Regions from separate parts of the Streptomyces sp. NPDC004609 genome, predicted to be linked through region 3. Evidence: riboswitches for the same ligand, from Rfam matches in the RefSeq annotation. Region 3 holds a riboswitch; each other region holds the start of a gene.
The links. A riboswitch is a leader RNA that binds a small molecule or an ion and turns the genes downstream of it on or off. The one in region 3 is predicted to bind thiamine pyrophosphate.
Positions count from the first base shown of each region.

Region 1: it holds a riboswitch for thiamine pyrophosphate, as region 3 does, so the genes downstream of both, thiO (glycine oxidase ThiO) here and ACFYT4_RS11750 (thiamine ABC transporter substrate binding subunit) in region 3, are expected to answer to the same signal.
Region 2: it holds a riboswitch for thiamine pyrophosphate, as region 3 does, so the genes downstream of both, thiC (phosphomethylpyrimidine synthase ThiC) here and ACFYT4_RS11750 (thiamine ABC transporter substrate binding subunit) in region 3, are expected to answer to the same signal.

Region 1 is NZ_JBIALS010000026.1:111,573-118,961, forward strand. It holds gene metF (methylenetetrahydrofolate reductase [NAD(P)H]) at 1-508, opposite strand, end outside; gene thiE (thiamine phosphate synthase) at 782-1,432, opposite strand; gene ACFYT4_RS24565 (Rv2175c family DNA-binding protein) at 1,527-1,892, opposite strand; gene ACFYT4_RS24570 (NAD(P)/FAD-dependent oxidoreductase) at 2,015-3,337, opposite strand; gene ACFYT4_RS24575 (hypothetical protein) at 3,385-3,765, opposite strand; TPP riboswitch at 3,873-3,985, shown strand; gene thiO (glycine oxidase ThiO) at 3,983-5,311, shown strand; gene thiS (sulfur carrier protein ThiS) at 5,308-5,523, shown strand; gene ACFYT4_RS24590 (thiazole synthase) at 5,532-6,326, shown strand; gene pknB (Stk1 family PASTA domain-containing Ser/Thr kinase) at 6,612-7,389, shown strand, end outside.
Region 2 is NZ_JBIALS010000005.1:95,332-102,720, reverse strand. It holds gene ACFYT4_RS06630 (SsgA family sporulation/cell division regulator) at 1-317, shown strand, start outside; gene ACFYT4_RS06625 (YibE/F family protein) at 729-2,162, opposite strand; TPP riboswitch at 2,235-2,393, shown strand; gene thiC (phosphomethylpyrimidine synthase ThiC) at 2,386-4,197, shown strand; gene ACFYT4_RS06615 (VWA domain-containing protein) at 4,278-5,678, shown strand; gene ACFYT4_RS06610 (hypothetical protein) at 5,851-6,678, opposite strand; gene ACFYT4_RS06605 (metallophosphoesterase) at 6,828-7,389, opposite strand, start outside.
Region 3 is NZ_JBIALS010000009.1:34,618-42,006, forward strand. It holds gene ACFYT4_RS11730 (hypothetical protein) at 1-358, shown strand, start outside; gene ACFYT4_RS11735 (nuclear transport factor 2 family protein) at 459-971, shown strand; gene ACFYT4_RS11740 (ABC transporter ATP-binding protein) at 1,548-2,570, opposite strand; gene ACFYT4_RS11745 (ABC transporter permease) at 2,570-4,189, opposite strand; gene ACFYT4_RS11750 (thiamine ABC transporter substrate binding subunit) at 4,249-5,373, opposite strand; TPP riboswitch at 5,456-5,566, opposite strand; gene rlmN (23S rRNA (adenine(2503)-C(2))-methyltransferase RlmN) at 5,795-6,904, opposite strand; gene ACFYT4_RS11760 (phosphatidate cytidylyltransferase) at 7,078-7,389, opposite strand, start outside.

The sequences.
Region 1 (7,389 bases), on a different contig from region 3:
CCTCGGAGCGGGGGTGCATCTCGGGGAAGGCCGCGACACCGACGCAGAAGTCGCCGGACTCCTTGATCAGCCGGACCAGCTCCGCCGCGTACCGCACGCCCTCGGGGTGCTTGACCCACTCGGCCTGGGGATCGCCGGGCGGGTCGCCCCGGACGGCGAGGATGTTCCGGATCCCGGCGTCCGCGTACTGGCCGATCATGTTGCGCAGCTCGGCGATGGAGTGGTTCACCGCGGTGAGATGCGCGACGGGCGTGAGGGTGGTGTCGGCGGCGATCCGCTCGGTGGCCCTGACCGTGCCGGCGCGGGTGGAGCCTCCGGCGCCGTAGGTCACGGAGACGAAACTCGGGGCCACGGCCTCGACCCTGCGCAGCGCGTTCCAGAGGTTGCGCTCGCCCTTCTCCGTCTTGGGAGCCCAGAACTCGAAGGAGTAGGACGTCCTGCCGGTGGCGAGCAATTCGCGCACCGTCCGTGCGCGATCCGTCCGGGTGGAAGGTGTTCCGAGGGCCATAGTCGCAGGCTATCCAGGGTCGGAGGGTCTCCCAACCGCAGTCCACCCATCGGACAGCGGTGGGGACCGTTCGACCGGGCCCGCCCTGCGGGCCGGACCGGACGAGTGAGGAGGGGGCCGGTGGAGGGGCTTCTCCCACGCCGGAGCCCTGCCGGAAGGCCGCGGACCGGGGCCGCTGTCGTGGCCGGAGGGCTACGGGGAAGACGTGCTGCGCCGGGGGTGCAGGGGCCCGGCGCGCCCCGTCCGGCGGGCCCGCCGGACGGGGCGGGGCGGTCAGTCGGAGCGGGCGCGGATCCGCTTGCTGAGGTGGGCTGCCGCGGCTGCGGGGTCGGAGGCTTCCGTGATGGCCCGGACGACGACGATCCGGCGGGCTCCCGCGTCCAGGACCTCGTCGAGGTTGTCCGCGTCGATCCCTCCGATGGCGAACCAGGGCCGGTCGGTCCCGAGCGCGGCGGTGGCACGGACGAGTTCCAGCCCGGGGGCGTGCCGTCCGGGCTTGGTGGGGGTGGGCCAGCAGGGTCCGGTGCAGAAGTAGTCGACGCCGGGCTCGGCGGCCGCGGCCACGGCCTCGGCCTCGGTGTGGGTGGAGCGGCCGATGAGGACGCCGTCGCCGAGGATCGTCCGGGCGGCGGGCACGGGGAGGTCGCCCTGTCCCAGATGCAGCACGTCGGAGCCGGTGGCGTGGGCGACGTCCGCCCGGTCGTTCACCGCGAGCAGCTTGCCGTGCCGACGGCAGGCGTCGGCGAGGATCCGCAGGTACTCCAGTTCCTCGGCCGCCTCCATGCCCTTGTCACGCAGTTGCACGATGTCGACGCCGGAGGTCAGGACCGCGTCCAGGAACCCGGCGAGATCACCCCGCTCTCTGCGCGCGTCGGTGCAGAGGTACAGGCGCGCGCCGGACAGCTGCTCACGAACCGTGGACATGACGCATTCCCCCCGGTGGGTCGGCGGTGTGCGGGCCCGCCGGGCGCGCCCGCACACCGCTGGGTGTGTCTTCGTGTGGTCGCGGGCTCGGGCCTCAGACGGCGAGCGCCTGGGCCCGGCGCTTCACCTCCGTGCCGCGATTCTCGCTGAGCGCCTGCGCGGGGGTGCCGGGCAGGGTCGGGTCCGGGGTGAAGAGCCACTCCAGCATCTCTGCGTCGGTGAAGCCGTCGTCCTTCAGGAGCGTCAGGGTGCCGGAGAGGCCCTTGACGACCTTCTCGCCGCTGATGAAGGCGGCGGGAACCATGAGCACGCGGTTCTCACCACGGCGCACCGCGATCAGCTGGCCCTCCTTGACCAGCTGCCGGACGCGCGTCACCTCGACATCGAGCTTTTCGGCGATGTCGGGCAGCGTGAGCCATGCGGGGACGAGAGCATCGATCTTTGCGTCAATCTCGGTCACGGGACAAGCCTGCCATCTGGGACTGACAGTGGGTAGCGGGAGCCCCCGGCCGGCTGCGGCCAACCGGGCCGCGGTCCGGGCACCGCCGCTGGTCAGAGCCGGATTCCCGGACCCCGGACGGCTCAGAGGGACGCGGCCTTCAGAGGGACCGAGGGGTCGGCGGCGCGCTGTGCGTCCAGCCGGCCGCCCGACTGGATGACCTTGCGGCCCTGTGCCAGATCCCTGGGCCTGCCCACGGCGAGCAGCGCGATCAGGGCTCCTTCGCGCAGCCACAGCACCGTCCAGGCCGGGTCCGCGGGGTCCCCGCGCCAGACGGTCGTATCGGCGTCGGTGTGATCGCCCGCGTACTGCACGAACCGTCCGAACTGCTCGGACCAGAAGTACGGCACCGGGTCGTAGACCGCCGGTGGCTCCCCCGGTGCGCCCGGTGAGGTTCCGGCCGCCGGTCCGGTGGCGGCGCCGGTGACGGGGCCCGTACCGGAGAGGCCGTGGGCGGCGTCGGCGGCCTCGACGCGGGCGATGACGTTGGCGGCCACGGTGCGCGGCCCCTGGAGGGCGTTGTCCCAGTGGTGGACGAGCAGCCGCCGGCCGTAACGGGCGGAGGGGAAGGAGGCGCAGTCCCCCACGGCGTACACATCGGGCTGCGAGGTGCGCAGATACCGGTCGGCGGTGATCGCGCCGTCCGGGCCGGTCTCGATCCCGGAGCCCGCGAGCCAGGCGGTGGCGGGGCGGGCGCCGATGCCGACGACCACGGCGCCCGCGGCGATCCGCCGCCCGTCCGCCAGAACGACCGCGCCGGGCTCGACGCCGGCCACGCGCGCATGGGTGATCAGTTCGGTTCCGAACTCCGCGTACCACTCGGCCATGGGGGCGGTGACCTCGGCGGGCAGCGCGCCCGCCAGCGGCCGGTCCGCGGCCTCGACGACCGTGACCGAGCAGCCCGCCCCGCGGGCGGCGGTGGCGAACTCCGCGCCGATCCAGCCCGCGCCGACGACCACGATGTCGTGCCGTGTGCCGAGGACGGGCCGGAGCCGCTCGGCGTCGTCCAGGGTGCGCAGCAGGTGGACCCCGGGCACGGACGCGATGCCGGGCAGACCGATCGGTTCCGCACCGGACGCGATGACGAGGACGTCGTACGGGACGGGCCCGGCCTCGGTGTCCAGCTCATGCGCGCCCGGGCGCACCGCGGTCGCCTCACAGCCGAGGCGGAGCTCGACGGCGAGCTCCTCGAAGTCGACCTCGAAGGCCGATCCCTCCGCCGTGCCGAGGAGGATCGCCTTGGAGAGCGGTGGCCTGTCGTACGGCTGATGGGGTTCCGCGCCGATGACGGTGACGGAGCCGGTGAATCCCTCTTCACGCAGGGCGACGGCGGTCTGCACACCGGCCATGCCCGCTCCGACGACGACCACGCGGCGCGTCCGCTGCTGTTTCTGCTGCTCGCTCACCCGTCAACCTTACGCACCTGACGGACCGTCAGAAAAGAGGCTCCCCCTCACGGCCCCGCGCTACGGCCCCGCGGGGAGCCCACGCCGCGCTGTCGCCGCTCCTCCACGACGCTCGTCCCGCGCCCCGGCTGTGACTCCCACTCCCAGCTCTCCTCAAGGCGCACCCGCCCGTCGGGCAGCTCCACGACCGTCGAGACACAGTGCCCCGACGAGGTGGTGCCGTCCGTCTTCAGCTGCACATAGCGGAAATCGAGCCGGTCGCCGTCACGGGTGCCCACCAGATGCCCCCGGACCACGTCCCCGCCTGCGTACTCGGCCCAGATCCGGCCCTCCTCCTCGTGGTACGCGAACCGGGTGCGGGTGCCCACCTGGCCCGGGGCCTGATCCGCGACCGGGGAGAGCACCAGTCCGTCGAGCGACCTTGCCATGGCGACTCACTCCCTCGTGCTGCGCCCTCCCGGGCGGCGGCGGGCGGGGGCCGCCGCCCGGCACCACGTCTACTGCGAGTCGAGGGCTGGGGTTAGGGTGGCCACCGTAAAGCACTCGCGGGAGTCCGGACGCACCGGGCTGAGAGGGAGGCTGGACGGCCTCCGACCGTACGAACCTGATCCGGGTCATGCCGGCGAAGGGAGGGGCTCGCCGCCCATGTCGCACACCTCCGGTCCGTCCGAGCCGCCCGGGGCGTCCCCGTCCTGCCCCGCCGGGTGGCGCGTCCCCGCCCCGGCGCCACCGCCGGACAGCGCGCCCCCCGCACCGCCCGCGGGCACCGCCCCGGCGCCACCGGAGCCGCACCGCTCCTCGCCGGGGCCCGGCCGCGGTTCCCGTGTCCCGGACGTCCTCGTCGTCGGCGGCGGCATCATCGGGCTGGCCACGGCGTGGCGGACCGCGCAGCGCGGCCTGAAGGTCACCGTCGTCGATCCCGAACCCGGTGGCGGAGCCGCGCACGTGGCCGCCGGAATGCTCGCGGCGGTCACCGAACTCCACTACGGCGAACAGACCCTGCTGGCTCTCAATGTGGAGTCCGCCCGCCGCTACCCCGCCTTCGCCGCGGAGCTGGAGGAGGCGAGCGGCCGGGGCATCGGCTACCGCGCCTGCGGCACCCTGGCCGTCGCGCTCGACGCCGACGACCGGGCCCATCTCCGCGAGCTCCACGCGCTTCAGCGCCGCTCCGGTCTGGAGTCGGAGTGGCTGACCGGCCGGGAGTGCCGCCGTCTCGAACCCATGCTCGCACCCGGTGTGCGCGGCGGTCTGCGGGTCGACGGCGACCACCAGGTCGACCCACGGCGGCTCGCGTCCGCACTGGTCACGGCCTGTGAGCGGGCCGGGGTGACGCTGTGGCGCGGCTGGGCGGACCGGCTCCTCGTCGAACGCGACCGGGCGAGTGGAGTCGCCCTCACCGACGGCCGGGAGCTGACCGCCGGCCAGGTCGTGCTCGCGGGTGGCAGCCTCAGCGGACGGCTCGCCGGGGTCCCGGACGACGTCCTCCCGCCCGTGCGCCCTGTGAAGGGGCAGGTGCTGCGGCTGACCGTGCCCCCCGCGCACGCTCCCTTCCTGTCCAGGACCGTCCGGGCCGTGGTGCGCGGCAGCTCCGTCTATCTGGTGCCGCGCGAGAGCGGGGAGCTCGTCGTGGGCGCCACCAGTGAGGAACTGGGCTGGGACACCACCGTCACCGCGGGCGGTGTCTACGAACTGCTGCGCGACGCCCACGAACTGGTGCCGGGCATCACCGAGCTGCCGCTGACCGAGACCCGCGCGGGGCTGCGCCCGGGCTCTCCGGACAACGCGCCCCTGCTCGGCCCGACCGCGCTGCCCGGCCTGCTGCTGGCCACCGGCCACTACCGCAACGGCGTGCTCCTCACGCCCGTCACCGGCGATGTGATGGCCACGGCCCTCACCTGCGGCGCGCTCCCCGAAGAAGCCCATCCCTTCACCCCCCGTCGCTTCACTCCCGTCTCTCAGGAGCAGCCCGTATGAGCAGCTTTCCCCTGGTTGTCTCCGTCAACGGCGAGCGGCGTGAACTCGCCACCGGGACCACGCTGGCCACCCTCGTCGCCGGTCTCACCACCGCGCCGTCCGGTGTCGCCGCCGCCGTCAACGAGGCCGTCGTGCCGCGCAGCCAGTGGCCGGGCACCCTGCTCGGCGACGGCGACCGCGTGGAAGTCCTCACCGCGGTCCAGGGAGGCTGAGCACCGCCATGGCGGACGACCGGCTCACCATCGGCGACACCACGTTCACCTCCCGGCTGATCATGGGCACGGGCGGCGCGCCCAGCCTCGACGTCCTGGAGCGCGCGCTCGCCGCGAGCGGCACCGAGCTGACGACGGTCGCGATGCGCCGCCTCGATCCGACGGTCCAGGGCTCCGTGCTCTCCGTACTGGCGAAGCTCGGCATCCGCGTCCTGCCCAACACCGCGGGCTGCTTCACGGCGGGGGAGGCCGTGCTGACGGCCCGGCTGGCCCGTGAGGCCCTCGGCACCGACTGGGTCAAGCTGGAGGTCGTGGCCGACGAGAGGACGCTGCTGCCCGATCCGGTCGAGCTGCTGGACGCGGCGGAGGTCCTGGTCGACGACGGCTTCACCGTCCTGCCGTACACCAACGACGACCCGGTGCTCGCCCGGAAGCTGGAGGACGTGGGCTGCGCGGCGATCATGCCGCTGGGGTCGCCGATCGGCTCGGGGCTCGGTATCCGCAATCCGCACAACTTCCAGCTGATCGTCGAGCACGCGCGCGTGCCGGTCGTCCTGGACGCGGGTGCGGGCACGGCGTCCGACGCGGCGGTGGCGATGGAGCTGGGGTGCGCCGCGGTGATGCTGGCCTCCGCGGTGACCCGGGCCCAGGAGCCGGTCCTGATGGCGGAGGCGATGCGGCACGCCGTGGAGGCGGGGCGGCTCGCCCACCGGGCGGGGCGGATTCCGCGCCGCCACTTCGCCGAGGCCTCGTCGCCGGCGGCGGGCCTGGCGGTGCTGGATCCGGAACGCCCGGCGTTCTGATCCGCGCCGCCGCGCGTCACGGGGCTCCCCGGTACCCCGATCGCCGCAGAGGCCGGTGGCCCGCCCCGGGCACGGGCCACCGCACGGCTCCCGCCGGGGCTCCGCCCGGGATCCGCACCCCGATCGCCGGAAGGTCCGGACGTACGCGGAGGCGGCCCGGCCCGTGCCCGCAGGCCAGGGGGTACGGGACGCGGTGCGGCCGGGCTGTCACAGGTCGGACTCAGTACTGCCCCGGTCCCGCTCCGGCGCGGCGGGGCTGTCGGTGGTGACTCGTAGAATCAGCTCGTGGACACGACCCTCCAGGACCCTCTCGTCGGGCAGGTGCTCGACGGCCGCTACCGCGTCGACGCGCGCATCGCCGTCGGCGGGATGGCCACGGTCTACCGGGCCGTCGACACCCGCCTCGACCGCGAGCTGGCGCTCAAGGTGATGCATCCGGCGCTCGCGACCGACGCCGCGTTCGTCGAGCGCTTCATCCGCGAGGCCAAGTCCGTGGCGCGCCTGGCCCACCCCAATGTGGTGGCCGTCTTCGACCAGGGCGCCGAGGGCGCGTATGTGTACCTGGCGATGGAGTACGTGGCGGGCTGCACCCTGCGGGACGTCCTGCGCGAGCGCGGGGCGCTCCAGCCGAGGGCCGCGCTGGACATCCTGGAGCCCGTGCTGGCGGCGCTGGGGGCGGCGCACCGGGCCGGCTTCGTCCACCGGGACATCAAGCCGGAGAATGTGCTGATAGGGGACGACGGCCGGGTCAAGGTCGCCGACTTCGGCCTGGTGCGCTCGGTCGGCTCGGTCACGAACACCACCGGCACCGTGCTGGGCACGGTCTCCTATCTCGCCCCCGAGCAGATCGAGCACGGCACGTCGGACACCCGTACCGATGTGTACGCGTGCGGGGTGGTCCTGTACGAGATGCTGACGGGCACCAAGCCGCACACGGGCGACACCCCCGCCCAGGTCCTCTACCGGCATCTCAACGAGCAGATTCCGGCGGCGTCGGCGCTGGTCCCGGGGCTCGCGGTCGAGCTGGACGAGCTGATCGCGAGTGCCACCGCCCGCAATCCGG
Region 2 (7,389 bases), on a different contig from region 3:
CCTTCCACCTGCCCGGTGACGCGCCTGTGACCTGGGCCTTCAGCCGCGATCTGCTGCTCGACGGCATCGTCGGGCCGAGCGGGGACGGTGATGTGCACATCGCTCCCATGGGGCCCGAGGAACTGTCCGACCTCGGCATCCGGCTCCAGGTGGGCGGAGACCGGGCGCTGTTCCAGGTGAGCGCGGCGCCGGTCGTCGCCTTCCTCGACCGTACGGACCGGTTGGTACCGCTCGGGCAGGAGCGGGCGTTCGGCGACTTCGAGGACGCTCTGGAGAAGGCGCTGAGGAGCATCCTCGCCGAGGAGAACGCGGGCTGAGCCGTACGGGGGCACTCCGCACCGCGGAACCCGCCCCGGTCCGGATCCCGGGCCCGCCGACCCGGACCCCTGGTTCGTACGCCCGGTCCGGACTCCCCGGGTACGGGCTCTCGGGTACGGACGTTCCGGTACGGTCCCGGTTCCGACCTCCGGGTCCTGGTTCCGACCCTCGGGTCCCGACGTTCCGGCTCCCGGACCGACGCACCGGTCCAGCCACCTGACCGACCGCCTGTGGCCGCGACCGACCCCCGCCACGCCGACCCGCCACGACGCCCCCCGGCGCCTTCCGCGGCTGACCCCCGCCGGCGCTCCGGCCGCGCCCCGGCTGGCCGCCCCGCGCGGCCCGCTTCCGCAGTCGCTCCGGCGCGGTTCCTCCCCGCTCCGTCCCCGTCCCCGCCAACTCCGCTCGGGCTACTTCTTGCGGCGGCGTCCGGTGCCGCCACGCCCCGGGAACCCCAGCCCGCCGAACCCGCCCGGCGCCGGCACCCCGCCGCGCGGGGGCGTCCCGGTATGCGCCACCGGGCCGTCGGCACCCGGCCGGTCGGCGGAGACGACCAGCGCCGCGAGCGCGGTGGTCACCGGCACGGAGGCGACCAGGCCGATCGACCCGACCAGTGTCCGGACGATCTCCTCCGCCACCAGTTCACTGTTGGCGACCGTGCCCACACTGCTCTGGGCGATGGTGAACAGCAGGAGCAGCGGCAGCGCGGCACCCGCGTAGGCCAGGACGAGCGTATTGACCACGGACGCGATGTGGTCCCGCCCGATCCGGATGGCGGCGCGGTACAGCTCCCGGGGGCCCATACCGGGATCGGCCTGCCGCAGTTCCCACACGGCCGACGTCTGGGTGACCGTCACGTCGTCGAGCACACCCAGCGAGCCGATGATCACCCCCGCCAGCAGCAGACCGCTCATGTCGATACCGGGATACAGGCCGTGGATCAGGCCCGTGTTGTCGTCGGTGTTGCCGGTCAGGCTCGCCCAGTCGATGAACACCGAGCCGAGCAGCCCGATCAGCAGCAGCGAGATCAGCGTGCCGAGCACCGCGACCGATGTCCGCGCGGTCAGCCCGTGGCAGAGATACAGCGCGATCAGCATGATGGCGCTCGACCCGATGATCGCGACGATCAGCGGATTGGAGCCCTCCAGGATCGCGGGCAGGATGAACAGCGTCAGTACGGCGAAGGAGGCGGCGAGCGCGATCAGCGCCATCACTCCGCGCATCCGCCCCACCAGCACCACCGCCAGCGCGAAGATCCCCGCGAGCACCGCCATCGGGACCTTGCGGTTCACATCGATCACGGAGTACTGGAGATCGCGGGGCGCGTCGGGGGCGTACGCCACCACCACTCCCTGCCCCTTCTCCAGCTGCCGTGACGCGTCGGGCTGGATGATCTCGGTGAAGGTGCGTCCCTTGTCCTTGCCGCTGGTGACCTCGATCGTCGCCTTCTTGCAGTCGCCCTGTTGGGCGTTGACCGCCTCGCGCCCCTGGGGAGTGCCGGTGTCGCCCGTGGGCGGGACCTGCGCGACGTTCACGTCCTTGCAGTCGACGGTGTCGACCCGCGTGACCGTCCCCTGCTGGGTCTGGCGGTCGAAGCCCACACCGGTGCGCTCATGGCCGGGCGCGGAGCCGGGCCAGAGGACCACCAGACCCACGGCGACCGCGGTGGCGAAGGGAATCAGCACCGCGGCGATGACCTTGCGCAGATGCCGGGAGACGGGGGCCGCCGGGCCGTGGCCGTGGGTGTGGCCGTGGACGTGCCCGTCGGGCTCGGACGGCTCCTGTCGCCGGGGGGGCTGCGAAGGTCCGTGCGGCTGCTGGGGGTCGGACGGTGAAGAGGTCACCGGCCGATCATCGCAAGAACGGACGGGGGCACCCTGTTCAGCACGCCAGACATGACGCTAGCGTGGTGGCACCTTTGCACACGCGGGAGCTCGGAGCACCGGGCTGAGAGGGCGCTGATCGCCGTACGACCCGTCTGGCCAACGCCAGTACGCCGTCTGCGGAAACCGCTGCGTCGACCGCCGAACCTGTTACCGGGTAATGCCGGCGTAGGGAGTAGGTCTCATGACCGTTCAGGATGCACGCACGCCTGCCGCCGACCGGAACGCAGACCGGGCCGCCGGGTCCGGCGAGCGCAAGCCGGGCTGGCACAAGGGATATGTCGAGGGCTCACGCCCCGACCTCCGGGTGCCGGTCCGTCACGTGCACCTCACCAACGGGACGGATGTGACGCTGTACGACACATCCGGTCCGTACACCGACCCCACCGTCGAGACCGATGTACGCCGCGGCCTGCCGCCGCTACGGGAGCACTGGATCACCGGGCGCGGAGACACCGAGGAGTACGCGGGCCGTCCCGTGCGCCCCGAGGACGACGGGATCAAGCACACATCGCCGCGTGGCGGGCTCAGGAACCTCGACGCGGTCTTCCCCGGCCGTCCGCGCCAGCCCCGCCGGGGCCGTGACGGGCGGGCGGTGACCCAGCTCGCCTATGCCCGACGGGGCGAGATCACCCCGGAGATGGAGTACGCGGCCATCCGGGAGAACGTTTCCCCCGAGGTCGTACGGGAGGAGATCGCCGCAGGCCGCGCGGTGCTGCCGGCCAACGTCAACCACCCGGAGATCGAGCCGATGATCATCGGCAAGCGGTTCCTGGTGAAGGTCAACGCCAACATCGGCAACTCCGCCGTCACCTCCTCCATCGAGGAGGAGGTCGAGAAGATGACCTGGGCGACCCGCTGGGGAGCCGACACGGTGATGGACCTGTCGACGGGCCGCAACATCCACACCACCCGCGAGTGGGTCCTGCGCAACTCGCCCGTGCCGATCGGCACCGTCCCGCTCTACCAGGCCCTGGAGAAGGTCGACGGCAGGGCCGAGGAGCTGAGCTGGGAGGTCTACAAGGACACGGTGATCGAACAGGCCGAGCAGGGCGTCGACTACATGACCGTCCACGCCGGAGTGCTGCTGCGCTACGTCCCGCTCACCGCCCGCCGCAAGACGGGGATCGTCTCGCGCGGCGGCTCGATCATGGCGGCCTGGTGTCTGGCGCACCACAGGGAATCGTTCCTGTACGAGAACTTCGAGGAACTGTGCGAGATCCTCGCCGCCTACGACGTGACGTACTCGCTCGGGGACGGACTGCGGCCCGGTTCGATCGCGGACGCCAACGACGAGGCGCAGTTCGCGGAGTTGCGGACGCTCGGGGAACTCAACCGGATCGCCAAGCGTTTCCAGGTTCAGACGATGATCGAAGGCCCCGGTCACGTCCCGATGCACAAGATCAAGGAGAACATCGACCTCCAGCAGGAGATCTGCGAGGAGGCCCCCTTCTACACGCTCGGCCCGCTCACGACGGATGTGGCCCCCGCGTACGACCACATCACCTCCGGCATCGGAGCGGCGATGATCGCCTGGTGGGGCACGGCCATGCTCTGCTACGTCACTCCCAAGGAACATCTCGGTCTGCCGAACCGGGACGATGTGAAGACCGGCGTCATCACCTACAAGATCGCGGCACACGCGGCCGATCTCGCCAAGGGGCACCCGGGAGCCCAGAAATGGGACGACGCCCTCTCGGACGCCCGTTTCGAGTTCCGGTGGGAGGACCAGTTCCATCTGGCCCTCGACCCGGACACCGCACGGGAGTTCCATGACGAGACCCTGCCGGCCGAGCCCGCGAAGACCGCGCACTTCTGCTCGATGTGCGGTCCGAAGTTCTGCTCGATGAAGATCAGCAGGGACATCGCCGAGCAGTTCGGCGGCGATGCCGCTGCCTCCACCTCGACGGATGAGGAGATCACCGAAGGCATGCTCCAGAAGTCCAGGGAGTTCGCCGCGAGCGGGAATCGCGTTTACCTGCCGCTCGCGGACTGACCGCCGGTCCCGGTCGAGCGGGCGGTGGGAATCCTGGCCGGATTTCCACCGCTCTGCACAATGGGTCCATGACTGACTCCATGATCAAGGGCGCAAATCTTCCCGTGGGTGCGGCCGTGGTGCGTGCCGTGCTGACCTGGACACCCGTGCCGGGCGCACCGGACGTCGACGCGTCGGCGCTGCTGCTCACCGGCGGCGGACGGGTGCGTGACGACGGTGACTTCGTCTTCTACAACCAGCCGCGGCACACCTCCGGCGCTGTCAGCCATCTCGGCAAGCGCCACGACTCCGGAACCGTCATGGACACCGTCGAGGTGACCCTCGGCGCGCTGGAGCCGGCGATCGAGCGGGTCGTCCTGGCCGCGTCGGCGGACGGCGGCACCTTCGGAGGGCTGTCCGGGCTGGTGCTGCGGCTGCTGGACGCCGCGGCAGGGACCGAATTGGCACGATTCGACATGGAGGCGACGACCGAGACCGCGTTCATAGGCGGAGAGCTGTATCTGCGGAACGGGCAGTGGAAGTTCCGCGCGGTGGGGCAGGGGTATGCCTCGGGGCTGACGGGGCTCGCCACCGACTTCGGCATCAGCGTCGACGAGGAGCCGCCCCCCGCCGCGGTCACGCCGTCGGCCCCTGCCCCTGCCACGGTGCCTTCGGCGGCTGCCACGACCGGTCTCGTCAAGGGGGAGGAGCAACTGCCCGCCGAGATGCGTGAGCGGCTGTCGCTGCGCAAGGAGCAGGTCTCCGTCAGCCTTCGGAAGCACAACGCCTCCGGGGTCACGGCACGGGTCGTCCTGGTTCTGGACGCCTCTGGCTCGATGGAACTCCTGTACTCCGAGGGGGTCGTGGCCGATGTGGTGGAGCGGATGGCAGCCGTAGCCGCGCAGTTGGACGACGACGGCGAGATGCAGGCGTGGACGTTCGCCTCTAATCCGGCCCGGCTGCCGGATCTGAGCCCGGGGGATCTGCCCGAGTGGCTGCGGCTCCATGTCCGGGTCGGAGATGAGGGTCCGGGGGATTGGCCCGAGTGGCTGCGGCTCCAAGTCCGGGCCGAGGGGAGCATTCCCGAGCCGACGCCGGAGCACGGACGTCTGCCCGGTCAGGTGGACATGCGGGAGGTCGGTATCCTGAACGAGGAACAGAAGGTCATCGCCGAGATCCGCGCGTTCGTCCGCGACACCCCGGTGTCCGTGCCCACCCTGGTGCTGTTCTTCTCCGACGGAGGCGTGTACCGCGACGCCGAGATCGCGCAGGAGCTGAGGGAGGCCTCCGAGGAGCCGGTCTTCTGGCAGTTCGTGGGCATGGGAGGGGCGAGCTACGGCGTGCTGGAACGATTCGACACGATGGAGGGTCGGCGGGTGGACAATGTGGGCTTCTTCGCCGTCGACGACATCGCGGCCGTCCCCGACTCCGAGTTGTACGACCGGCTGCTCTCCGAGTTCCCCCGCTGGATCACCGCCGCGAGGCAGGCCGGCGTTCTGTGAGCCCGGCAGCCGTACCGGACCCGGCGGCCGTACGGCTGCGCGTACGGCGAGAGGGGCCGTCGGCGCACCGGGACCGCCCCTGAGCACACCGGCTCGCCCGGACCCGTACGCGCCGACCGCCGGCCGGAACCGGGCCGCGGGCACCCCGCCCTCCGGCGTCGCCCGGAAGAGGTCACTCCGGCGGGTGCTCGGGGCCGCCGAAGTCCGGGCTGGTGAAGTCGGGGCTGGTGAACGTGGGCCGCTGCCCCGAGGTCGAGCCCTCGCTCGGACTGGAGTACTCCGGTCCGCTGTAGCCCACCTTCGGGATACGGCTGACATGGCGCGGCGGCGCCGTGGACGTCGGATCCGCGCTCGGATCCGCCAGCGACACCTGGAGGAACGGCAGGATGCCGCGTTCCAGCAGGGCGTGCCGCCAGGCGTCCTTGGCACGTGCCACCTCGTCGGGCAGCTCGCCCGTGGTCTCCTCGGCGGGTACCTGCGTCGCGCCGTTGCGCAGCGCGGTGAGCAGGAGCCCGACCGCGGCGACCAGGATGGCGGCCGCCGTCAGCGCCCCGAAGAACCAGCCCGCGGAGACCAGGGTCGTCGCGAAGGAGGGGGTGGGTTCGAGCATCTTCAGGATGTAGCCGACGAGCAGGAATATCACCGCCGCCGTCCCGGCCAGCACGGGCGCGAGGACGGCGATGACCGCCGCGAACCCGGCGCCGTTGCCGTCGGGCGCGCTCCACGCGGCGTCCGAGGCGGAGTTCTGTCCGCCCGCCGTGACGACGGGCGCGCGCGTCTCCTCGCGGATCTTCCGGTAGTGCTCGTACTCGGCCGAGGCGGCGGTGCTGATCAGCGCCGTCGCGTTCAAGGCCATGGTGCGCAGTTGGGTGGCGTTCAGCCGCTGCCCGATGGCGGCGAGTTCGGGCCGTTCATGGGCGTTACGCAGCGCGTCGTCGAGGACGCGCTCGAACTCGGCGCGGTCCTCGGCCAGCAGGTGCGGAGCGCTGTTCATGTGCATCCCCCGATGCTCCGTAGGGCCGGATCACCCGTGCTACGACGGATCGGCCGGCCGCAAACGGAGGAGAGCCTGCTACGGATAAGCCGATGGTAGAGCCGTTACGGCACGGGGTGACAGGGGGTTTCGGTAAATCGCCTGCCGGGCTTGGCTCAGCCGGGCAGCGGAAGCTGGACGACAAGGAGCTTTCCGGCCATCGTCACACCGCCGTCCATGGCGATGGCCAGCCCGTCCGCGTACACGTGCGGGCCCTCGACGACCGGGCGCTCGCCGTCCTCGCCGTCCTCCGTGCCGACCTCGCCGAGCAGATACGGAATGGGGCTGTGGCCGTGGACGACCCGCCGGCCGCCGTAGGTGGAGAGCAGCTCACGCACGGCCTGGGGGCCCGCCTCGTCGCGGAAGGCGAAGCGTTTGGTCAGCTTGCGGAACAGGTCCCAGCACTCGTCGGCGTCATTGCGGGTCAGGATCTCGTGGACGGTCTCGTTCACGTCCTCGATGGTGGAGCCGTACTCCAGATACGCCGTGGTGTCGGAGTGCATCAGCAGATGCTCGTCCTCCTCGACCACCGCGTCGAGGCGGGACATCCACTGCAGATGGACGTCCTGGAGGCGGTCCATGTCGGCCTTCTGCCCGCCGTTGAGGAGCCAGGCGGCCTGGAAGGTGGCGGTTCCCGCACCGGAGTTCACCGGGGTGTCGCCGAACCGTTTGGCGCCG
Region 3 (7,389 bases):
GGGCCGCGTCCTCATGGAGGAGTCCCTCAGGATCGGCCGCCCGCTGGGCGTGGTGTGCGCGGTCGCCTCCGCCGTGATCGCGGCCTGGACGCTGTACGACGCGGGCTCGCGCCCCTTCGGCCCGCTGACCGGCCTGGGCGCGGCGCTGGTCGTCGCCTGTACGACGGCCACTCTGCTGATCACCGCGCTGGAGGCCCGGGCGGCCAGGGCGGCCACCGTTCAGCACCTGCGGCGGCTGGGCGCCCCCGCCAGAGCGCTGCGGTCCGCCGCCGTGCTCCGGGTGGCGGTCCTGCTGCTGGTCTTCACACCGCTGACCTGGGCGGTGGCAACGCTGGCGGCGGTCCCGCTGAAGGGCTGAGGAGTCCGCGTGCGGTGGGCATTACCTCGCGGGTAATCGACCGTCGTCCCGTTCCCGCGCAGGATCGTCCCCGTAGCCGCCGCTCGAAGGGGACGAGAAGATGACCACCGCACCGGACACCGCCCTCACCGCCCGGACCACCGCAAACACCGCGGACACGGCAAGCACTACGGACACAGCAGGCACCGCGGCGGGCACCGCGACCGCCACCGCCTCCACCCGTGCCGCCGTCGGGGAACTGCTGGCCCGGATCCAGGAGGGCTCGCCCGAGCGCGTGGCCGACCTGTTCGCGGAGAAGGTCGACTGGCACATCGCGGAGAACCCGACCGTCCCCTGGATCCGCCCCCGCTCGACCCGGGCCGATGTCGCCGCCCACTTCCGCGAGCTGGCCGAGGGCCAGGTGCCGGTCCCGGAGGGGTGCTCCGTGGACGCGGTCGTCGTGGACGGCGAGGAGGCGATGATCAGCGGCCGGCTCATGGGCACGGTCACCACGACGGGCAAGGTCTTCCGCTCGCCCTTCGTGATGCGGGTGACGGTCCGGGACGGCCTGATCATCCGCTATCTGATCGTCGAGGACAGCCTGGCGATCGCGGCGGCGTGCGCGAGGGACTGAGACGGTCACCGGCGCCCTGGTGATCCGCCGCACCGTGCGATCCGCTGCCCGGCCAGGAGTACGTCCGGGGACTCACCGTCACAGCCGACGGCCCGGCCGGCACGGCGCACCGCCCGTGCGCCACCGTGACGGCGTACGACGCCCCGACCGGCTCGCCCCGCTTCGCCCTGCGCGGCCGGATCCTCGCCGACGGGCCCCTGCGCTAGGTGAACGCCATGCACGAGCAGGTGAACGGGGCCCGGCTCTACCCCGTCCCCGACGACTGAGTCACCGAGGCCGGCACCGTGGCCTTCTTCGGCGGCAGGCCCGGTCCGCCGCCGGTCGACTTCTCGTGAGCGCTCGGCTGCACACCGCTGACGCCGGGCCGTGAGGTGACCCTGCGGATGCCCCTGCAAAGCGGCCGGTACGCCCTGGCCGACTGGGTCCGCAGCCCGGTGGACGCCCGGCCGCTGACGGCCCGTGGCCAGGTGCTTCTCGTACGGGTGCCCTGACGCACCGGCCCGGGAGCGGGTGCCCCGGGGCCGCCGGCTGTCCGGCCCTGCCCACCGGGTGGCCGCCCCGCCCCCGGGGCCCGTGTCAGCCCAGCACCACCACGTCGTCGGCGGCGAAGACCACTCCCACCTCGGCCCCCGCCTCCGGCGCGTCCCGCAGCCCGGCCGCCGCCTCCAGGGGCGGCCCGCCGGAGGGCCTGAGCCGTATGGCCACGTGATGCCCCCGGAACGTACGCCCCTCGACCGTGCAGCGCAGCCCGTCCGCCGCATCCGTCAGCCGTACGCCCGCGGGCCGTACCAGCAGCCTGCACTCCCCGTCACGGGTGCCGTCCGGTACGGGGATCTTCCCCCACACCGTGGCCGCCGCGCCCCCGCTGACCGTCGCGGCCACCACATTGTCGAAACCGAGGAAACGCGCCACGAACTCGTCCGCGGGCCGCTGCCAGACCTCCAGCGGCGCTCCGGCCTGCGCGATCCGGCCGTCCCGCATCACGACGACCCGGTCGGCGAGCGCGAACGCCTCGCCCTGGTCGTGGGTGACGGCGAGCACGGTCGTGCCCAGCCTGCCGAACAGCTCCCGCAGCTCCACCACCAGCCGCTCCCGCAGGCCCCGGTCCAGCTGGCCGAGGGGCTCGTCCAGCATCAGCAGCCGGGGCTCCGGGGCCAGCGCCCGCGCCAGCGCGACCCGCTGCTGTTCCCCGCCCGAGAGTGCGGCGACCGCGCGGCGACCGGCGCCCGGCAGGCCCACCAGGTCCAGCAGTTCGGCGACACGGCGCTCCCGTTCGGCCCGCCCGGTGCCGCGCACACGCAGCCCGAAGGCGACATTGCCGCCGACGTCGCGCTGCGGGAAGAGCTGATGGTCCTGGAACATCAGGCCGACGCCCCGCCGGTGCACCGGCACGCCCGACTGGTCGGCGCCCGCGAGCAGCACCCGGCCCCGGTCCGCGCGCCGGAGCCCGGCCACGACCCGCAGCAGGGTGGACTTGCCGCTGCCGCTGGGCCCGAGCACACAGACGATCTCGTGCTCGGCGACCTCCAGATCCACCGCGTCGAGCGCCGTGCGCGCCCCGAACCGTACGGTCACATCATCGAGTTCGAGCAGGGCCATCAGAACTCCCCGGCAGAGGTGGTGCGGACGCGGATTCTCTCCAGCAACAGCAGCGCGCCCGCGCACACCGCCATCAGGATCGTGCTCAGGGCCATCGCCTGCCCGTAGTTGACTTCCCCCGGCCGTCCCAGCAGCCGCGCCACCGCCACCGGCAGGGTCGGATGGTCGGGGCGGGCGATGAACACGGTCGCGCCGAACTCACCGAGCGACACGGCGAAGGCGAAGCCCGCGGCGATCAGCAGCGCCCGCCGCACCAGCGGCAGATCGACCTCCCGCCACACCCGCAGCGGTGACGCCCCCAGCACGGCGGCGGCCTCGCGCAGCCGTCCGTCGACCGCCCGCAGGACGGGCAGCATCGTCCGTACGACGAAGGGCACCCCGACCAGGGCCTGCGCGAGCGGCACCAGGATCCAGGACGACCGCAGATCCAGCGGAGGCTCGTCCAGGGTGATCAGAAAGCCGAACCCGACCGTCACGGCCGACACCCCGAGCGGCAGCATCAGCAGCGCGTCGAAGCCCCGGGCCAGCCGCCCGGCGCGGCGGGTCAGCGCCGCCGCGGCCAGCCCGCCGACGACCACCGCGATCAGCGTCGCGACCAGCGCGTACCGCAGGGAGTTCCCGACGGCGTCGAGGGGCGGCACGAGGAAGACCCCACCGCGCTCGTCGATCGTGGCGAGAGCCCGGTAGTGGTCGAGCCCGTAGCCGCCGGGGGTGCTGAGCGAGCGTTCGGCCAGGACGGCGAGCGGGACCACCAGCAGCAGCGTGATCGTGCCGAGCACCGCGCCGAGCAGGGCCCACTGCCGTACGCCGCGCGGCCTGTGGGCGGTTCCGGCCGGGTCCACCAGTCTCAGCGCGGTCTCCCGCCGCCGTACGGTCCAGGCGTGCACGGCGAGTACGCTCCCGACGGCCGCGAACTGGACGAGGGTCAGGACGGCGGCCGTCCGCAGGTCCAGCAGTTGCGCGGTCTGCCGGTAGATCTCCACCTCCAGCGTGGCGTACGAGGGTCCGCCGAGGATCTGTACGACCCCGAAGGAGGTGAAGGTGAAGAGGAAGACCATCAGGGCGGCCGCCGCCACGGACGGCGCGAGCGCCGGGAGGGTGACCTTCCGCCAGGCCGCGAGGCGCCCGGCGCCCAGGACCCGCGCCGCCTCCTCCTGCCGCGGGTCGAGCTGGGACCACAGCCCGCCCACGGTCCGTACGACGACGGCGTAGTTGAAGAAGACGTGGGCGAGCAGGATCGCCCACACGGTGGTGTCGAGGCGGATGCCCCACAGGTCGTCGAGCAGCCCGCCGCGCCCCAGCAGGGCCAGGAAGGCGGTGCCGACGACGACGGTCGGCAGCACGAACGGCACCGTCACCACCGCCCGCAGCAGCCCCTTGCCGGGAAACTCGTAGCGGGCGAACACATAGGCGCCGGGCAGCGCGATCAGCAGGGTGAGCGCCGTGGAGGCGAGCGCCTGCCAGGAGGTGAACCAGAGCACGCCCTGGATGTCGTCGCGGCCGAGCACCTCGCCGATCCGGCCGAACCGCCAGACCCCGTCGGCCTCCAGGCCGCGGCCGACGATGGAGACGACGGGGTAGGCGAAGAACACGGCGAAGAACACGGCGGGCACGGCCATCAGGCCGAGCCTTACCGCGCTTCCGCGGATGTCCCGGACGCGGCCGGGCTCCGCCACCGCTACTTCACGACGAGCGAGGACCACGACTGAATCCACTGCTCCCGGTTGTCGGCGATCCTGTCGGGCGCGATGGTGCCCGGCTTGTCGACCACGGCCCCGAAGCGGGTGAACAGCTCCGGCAGCTTCGCCCCCTCCACCACCGGGTTGACGAACATGTTCAGCGGCATGTCCTCCTGGAACTTCTTCGAGACCATGAAGTCCAGCAGCGCCTTGCCGCCGTCCTCGTTCTTCGCGCCCTTCAGCAGCCCGGCGAACTCGATCTGACGGAAGCAGGTGCCGGTGGCGACCCCGGTCGGCGCCTCGGCCGGCTGCGGGTCCGAGTAGAGGACCTCGACCGGCGGGCTGGAGGCGTACGAGACGACGAGCGGCCGGTCGCCCTTGGCCTTCCTGCCGCCCGCCGAGCCGGAGAACTCCTCGTTGTACGCCTGCTCCCAGCCGCTGACGACCTTGACGCCGTTCGCCTTGAGCTTCTTCCAGTAGCCCTGCCACCCCCCGGCGTCCGCGCCCTGGGAGGAACCCTCGCCGTAGCGTGCCACCGTGCCGAGGACGAAGCCGAGGCCGGGGGACGACGTGGCGGCGTTCTCGGTCACGAGCAGGTTCTTGTACGCGGGCTTGAGCAGATCGTCGAAGGACTGCGGCGGTGCGAGCTTCCTGTCGGCGAAGTACTTCTTGTCGTAGTTGACGCAGATGTCGCCCGTGTCGACGGGCGTCACCCGGTGCTTGTCGCCGTCGAGTTGCACCGCCCGCGGAATCTCCGCCAGCCCCTTGGCCTCGTACGGGGTGAACAGCCCGTTGTCGAGGGCGCGCGAGAGGAGGGTGTTGTCGACGCCGAAGAAGACATCGCCCTGCGGGGAGCCCTTGGTGAGGATCTCCTTGTTGAGCGCCTCTCCGGCGTCACCGCTCTTGAGCACCTTGACGGTGTAACCGGTTTCCCGGGTGAACTCCTTGAGCACGGAGCCGGACGCGGCGAACGAGTCGTGCGTCACCAGCGTGACGGTCTTCGCCTTCGGTCCTTCGGCTCCGCCGGACGGCGAGTCCTTCGTCTCCCCGCCACAGGCGGTGAGGGTGGTGACGCCGAGCGCGGCGGCCAGCGCGGCGACCGTGATCTTCCTGGTGGTGCTCACTGGATCATTCCTCCTGGGGGTGGCCAGGAAGAGACGCGGCCCTGCCCGGTCCTCTGACGAGAATCCGGGCAGGGCGCAACAGCTTGAGTTACGACCGAACTTCCTACCCAGAATGACCTGGGCAAGGTTCAGAGGGTCTGCGGTCTGATGGGTACCGCACTCTCAGCGCTGTGGCGCTCCCCTGTCGGATGCATGCACGTGTTCGAGCCCAGAGTACAAGGCCGGGAGCGCGCGATGTCAGGTGCGGGTCATTTGTCCGCTCGGGGCGCGTCCGGGCACGGGGTGCCGGTACGAGTGACCGGTACGGGTGGCCCGGTCCGCGGGCCGCACCGTGGGCCGTACCGCGGGCCGGTGCGGTGGCAGAGGCGGTGTGGGGGTGCCGGTACGGGGCCGATCCCGGAGACCGGCCCCGGGGCCGAGGTCAGCGCTCGGTCGCGGCGAGCTGTCCGCACGCCCCGTCGATCTCCTGCCCCCGGGTGTCCCGCACGGTCACCGGTACGCCATGGGCGGCGATCGCCTCGACGAACGCCTTCTCGTCCTCGGGCCGGGACGCGGTCCACTGGGACCCCGGAGTCGGATTGAGCGGGATCAGATTGACGTGGACCCGCTTGCCCTTGAGCAGGCGGCCCAGCAGGTCACCGCGCCAGCCCTGGTCGTTGATGTCGCGGATCAGCGCGTACTCGATGGAGACCCGGCGGCCGGACCGGTCCGCGTACGCCCAGGCGGCGTCCAGGACCTCCCGTACCTTCCAGCGGGTGTTGACCGGAACGAGGGTGTCGCGCAGCTCGTCGTCGGGCGCGTGCAGCGACACGGCGAGACGGCACTTGAAGCCCTCGTCGGCGAAGCGCAGCATCGCGGGCACCAGACCGACCGTCGAGACGGTGATCCCGCGCTGCGAGATGCCGAGCCCGTCCGGCTCGGGATCGGTGAGCCGTTGGATCGCGCCCACGACCCGCTTGTAGTTGGCGAGGGGCTCGCCCATCCCCATGAACACGATGTTCGACAGCCGCGCCGGGCCGCCGGGCACCTCGCCGTCACGCAGCGCGCGCATCCCGTCGACGATCTGGTGCACGATCTCGGCGGTGGACAGATTGCGGTCGAGCCCCGCCTGTCCCGTGGCGCAGAACGGGCAGTTCATCCCGCAGCCCGCCTGGGACGAGATGCACATCGTGACCCGGTCCGGGTACCGCATCAGCACGGACTCGACGAGGGTGCCGTCGTGCAGCCGCCACAGGGTCTTACGGGTCGTGTCGTCGTCACAGGAGATGTGCCGTACGACCGACATCAGGTCCGGCAGCAGTTCGGAGGCGAGCTTCTCCCGGGCGGCGGCCGGAATGTCCGTCCACTGCGCGGGGTCGTGCGCGTACCGCGCGAAGTAGTGCTGGGAGAGCTGCTTGGCACGGAAGGGCTTCTCGCCGATCGCGGCGACGGCGTCCCGGCGCTCGGCGGGTGTGAGATCGGCGAGGTGACGCGGTGGCTTCTTCGCTCCGCGGGGCGCGATGAACGTGAGCTCTCCCGGGGCGGGGGCCATGAGCGGATACTCCTCGTGAACGGTGCCGGTACCCCGCGTCGACGCGGAACACCGGTGTGATACCGAAGCCCGGGGACCTCACCGGACCACCCCCGCGGCCGCGGGGCAGAAAGGGCGCGCCGCCGTCCGGCGACACGCCCTTCCAGAGTACCGGGTCCGGCCGGCGGCCTCGGTCAGCCGCTACCGACGAAGATCACCAGCAGCAGCCAGACCACCGGGGCCGTCGGCAGCAGCGAGTCCAGCCGGTCCATGATGCCGCCGTGGCCGGGCAGCAGCGTGCCCATGTCCTTGATCCCGAGGTCCCGCTTGATCATCGACTCGCCGAGGTCGCCGAGGGTGGCGCTGGCCGCGACCGCGAGGCCGAGCAGCAGGCCCTGCCACCAGGTGCCGTCGTCGATGAGGAACTGCATGCACAGGGCGCCCACGGCCATCGCGAAGCCCACGGCGCCGAGCAGGCCCTCCCGGGTCTTCCCGGGGCTGATACG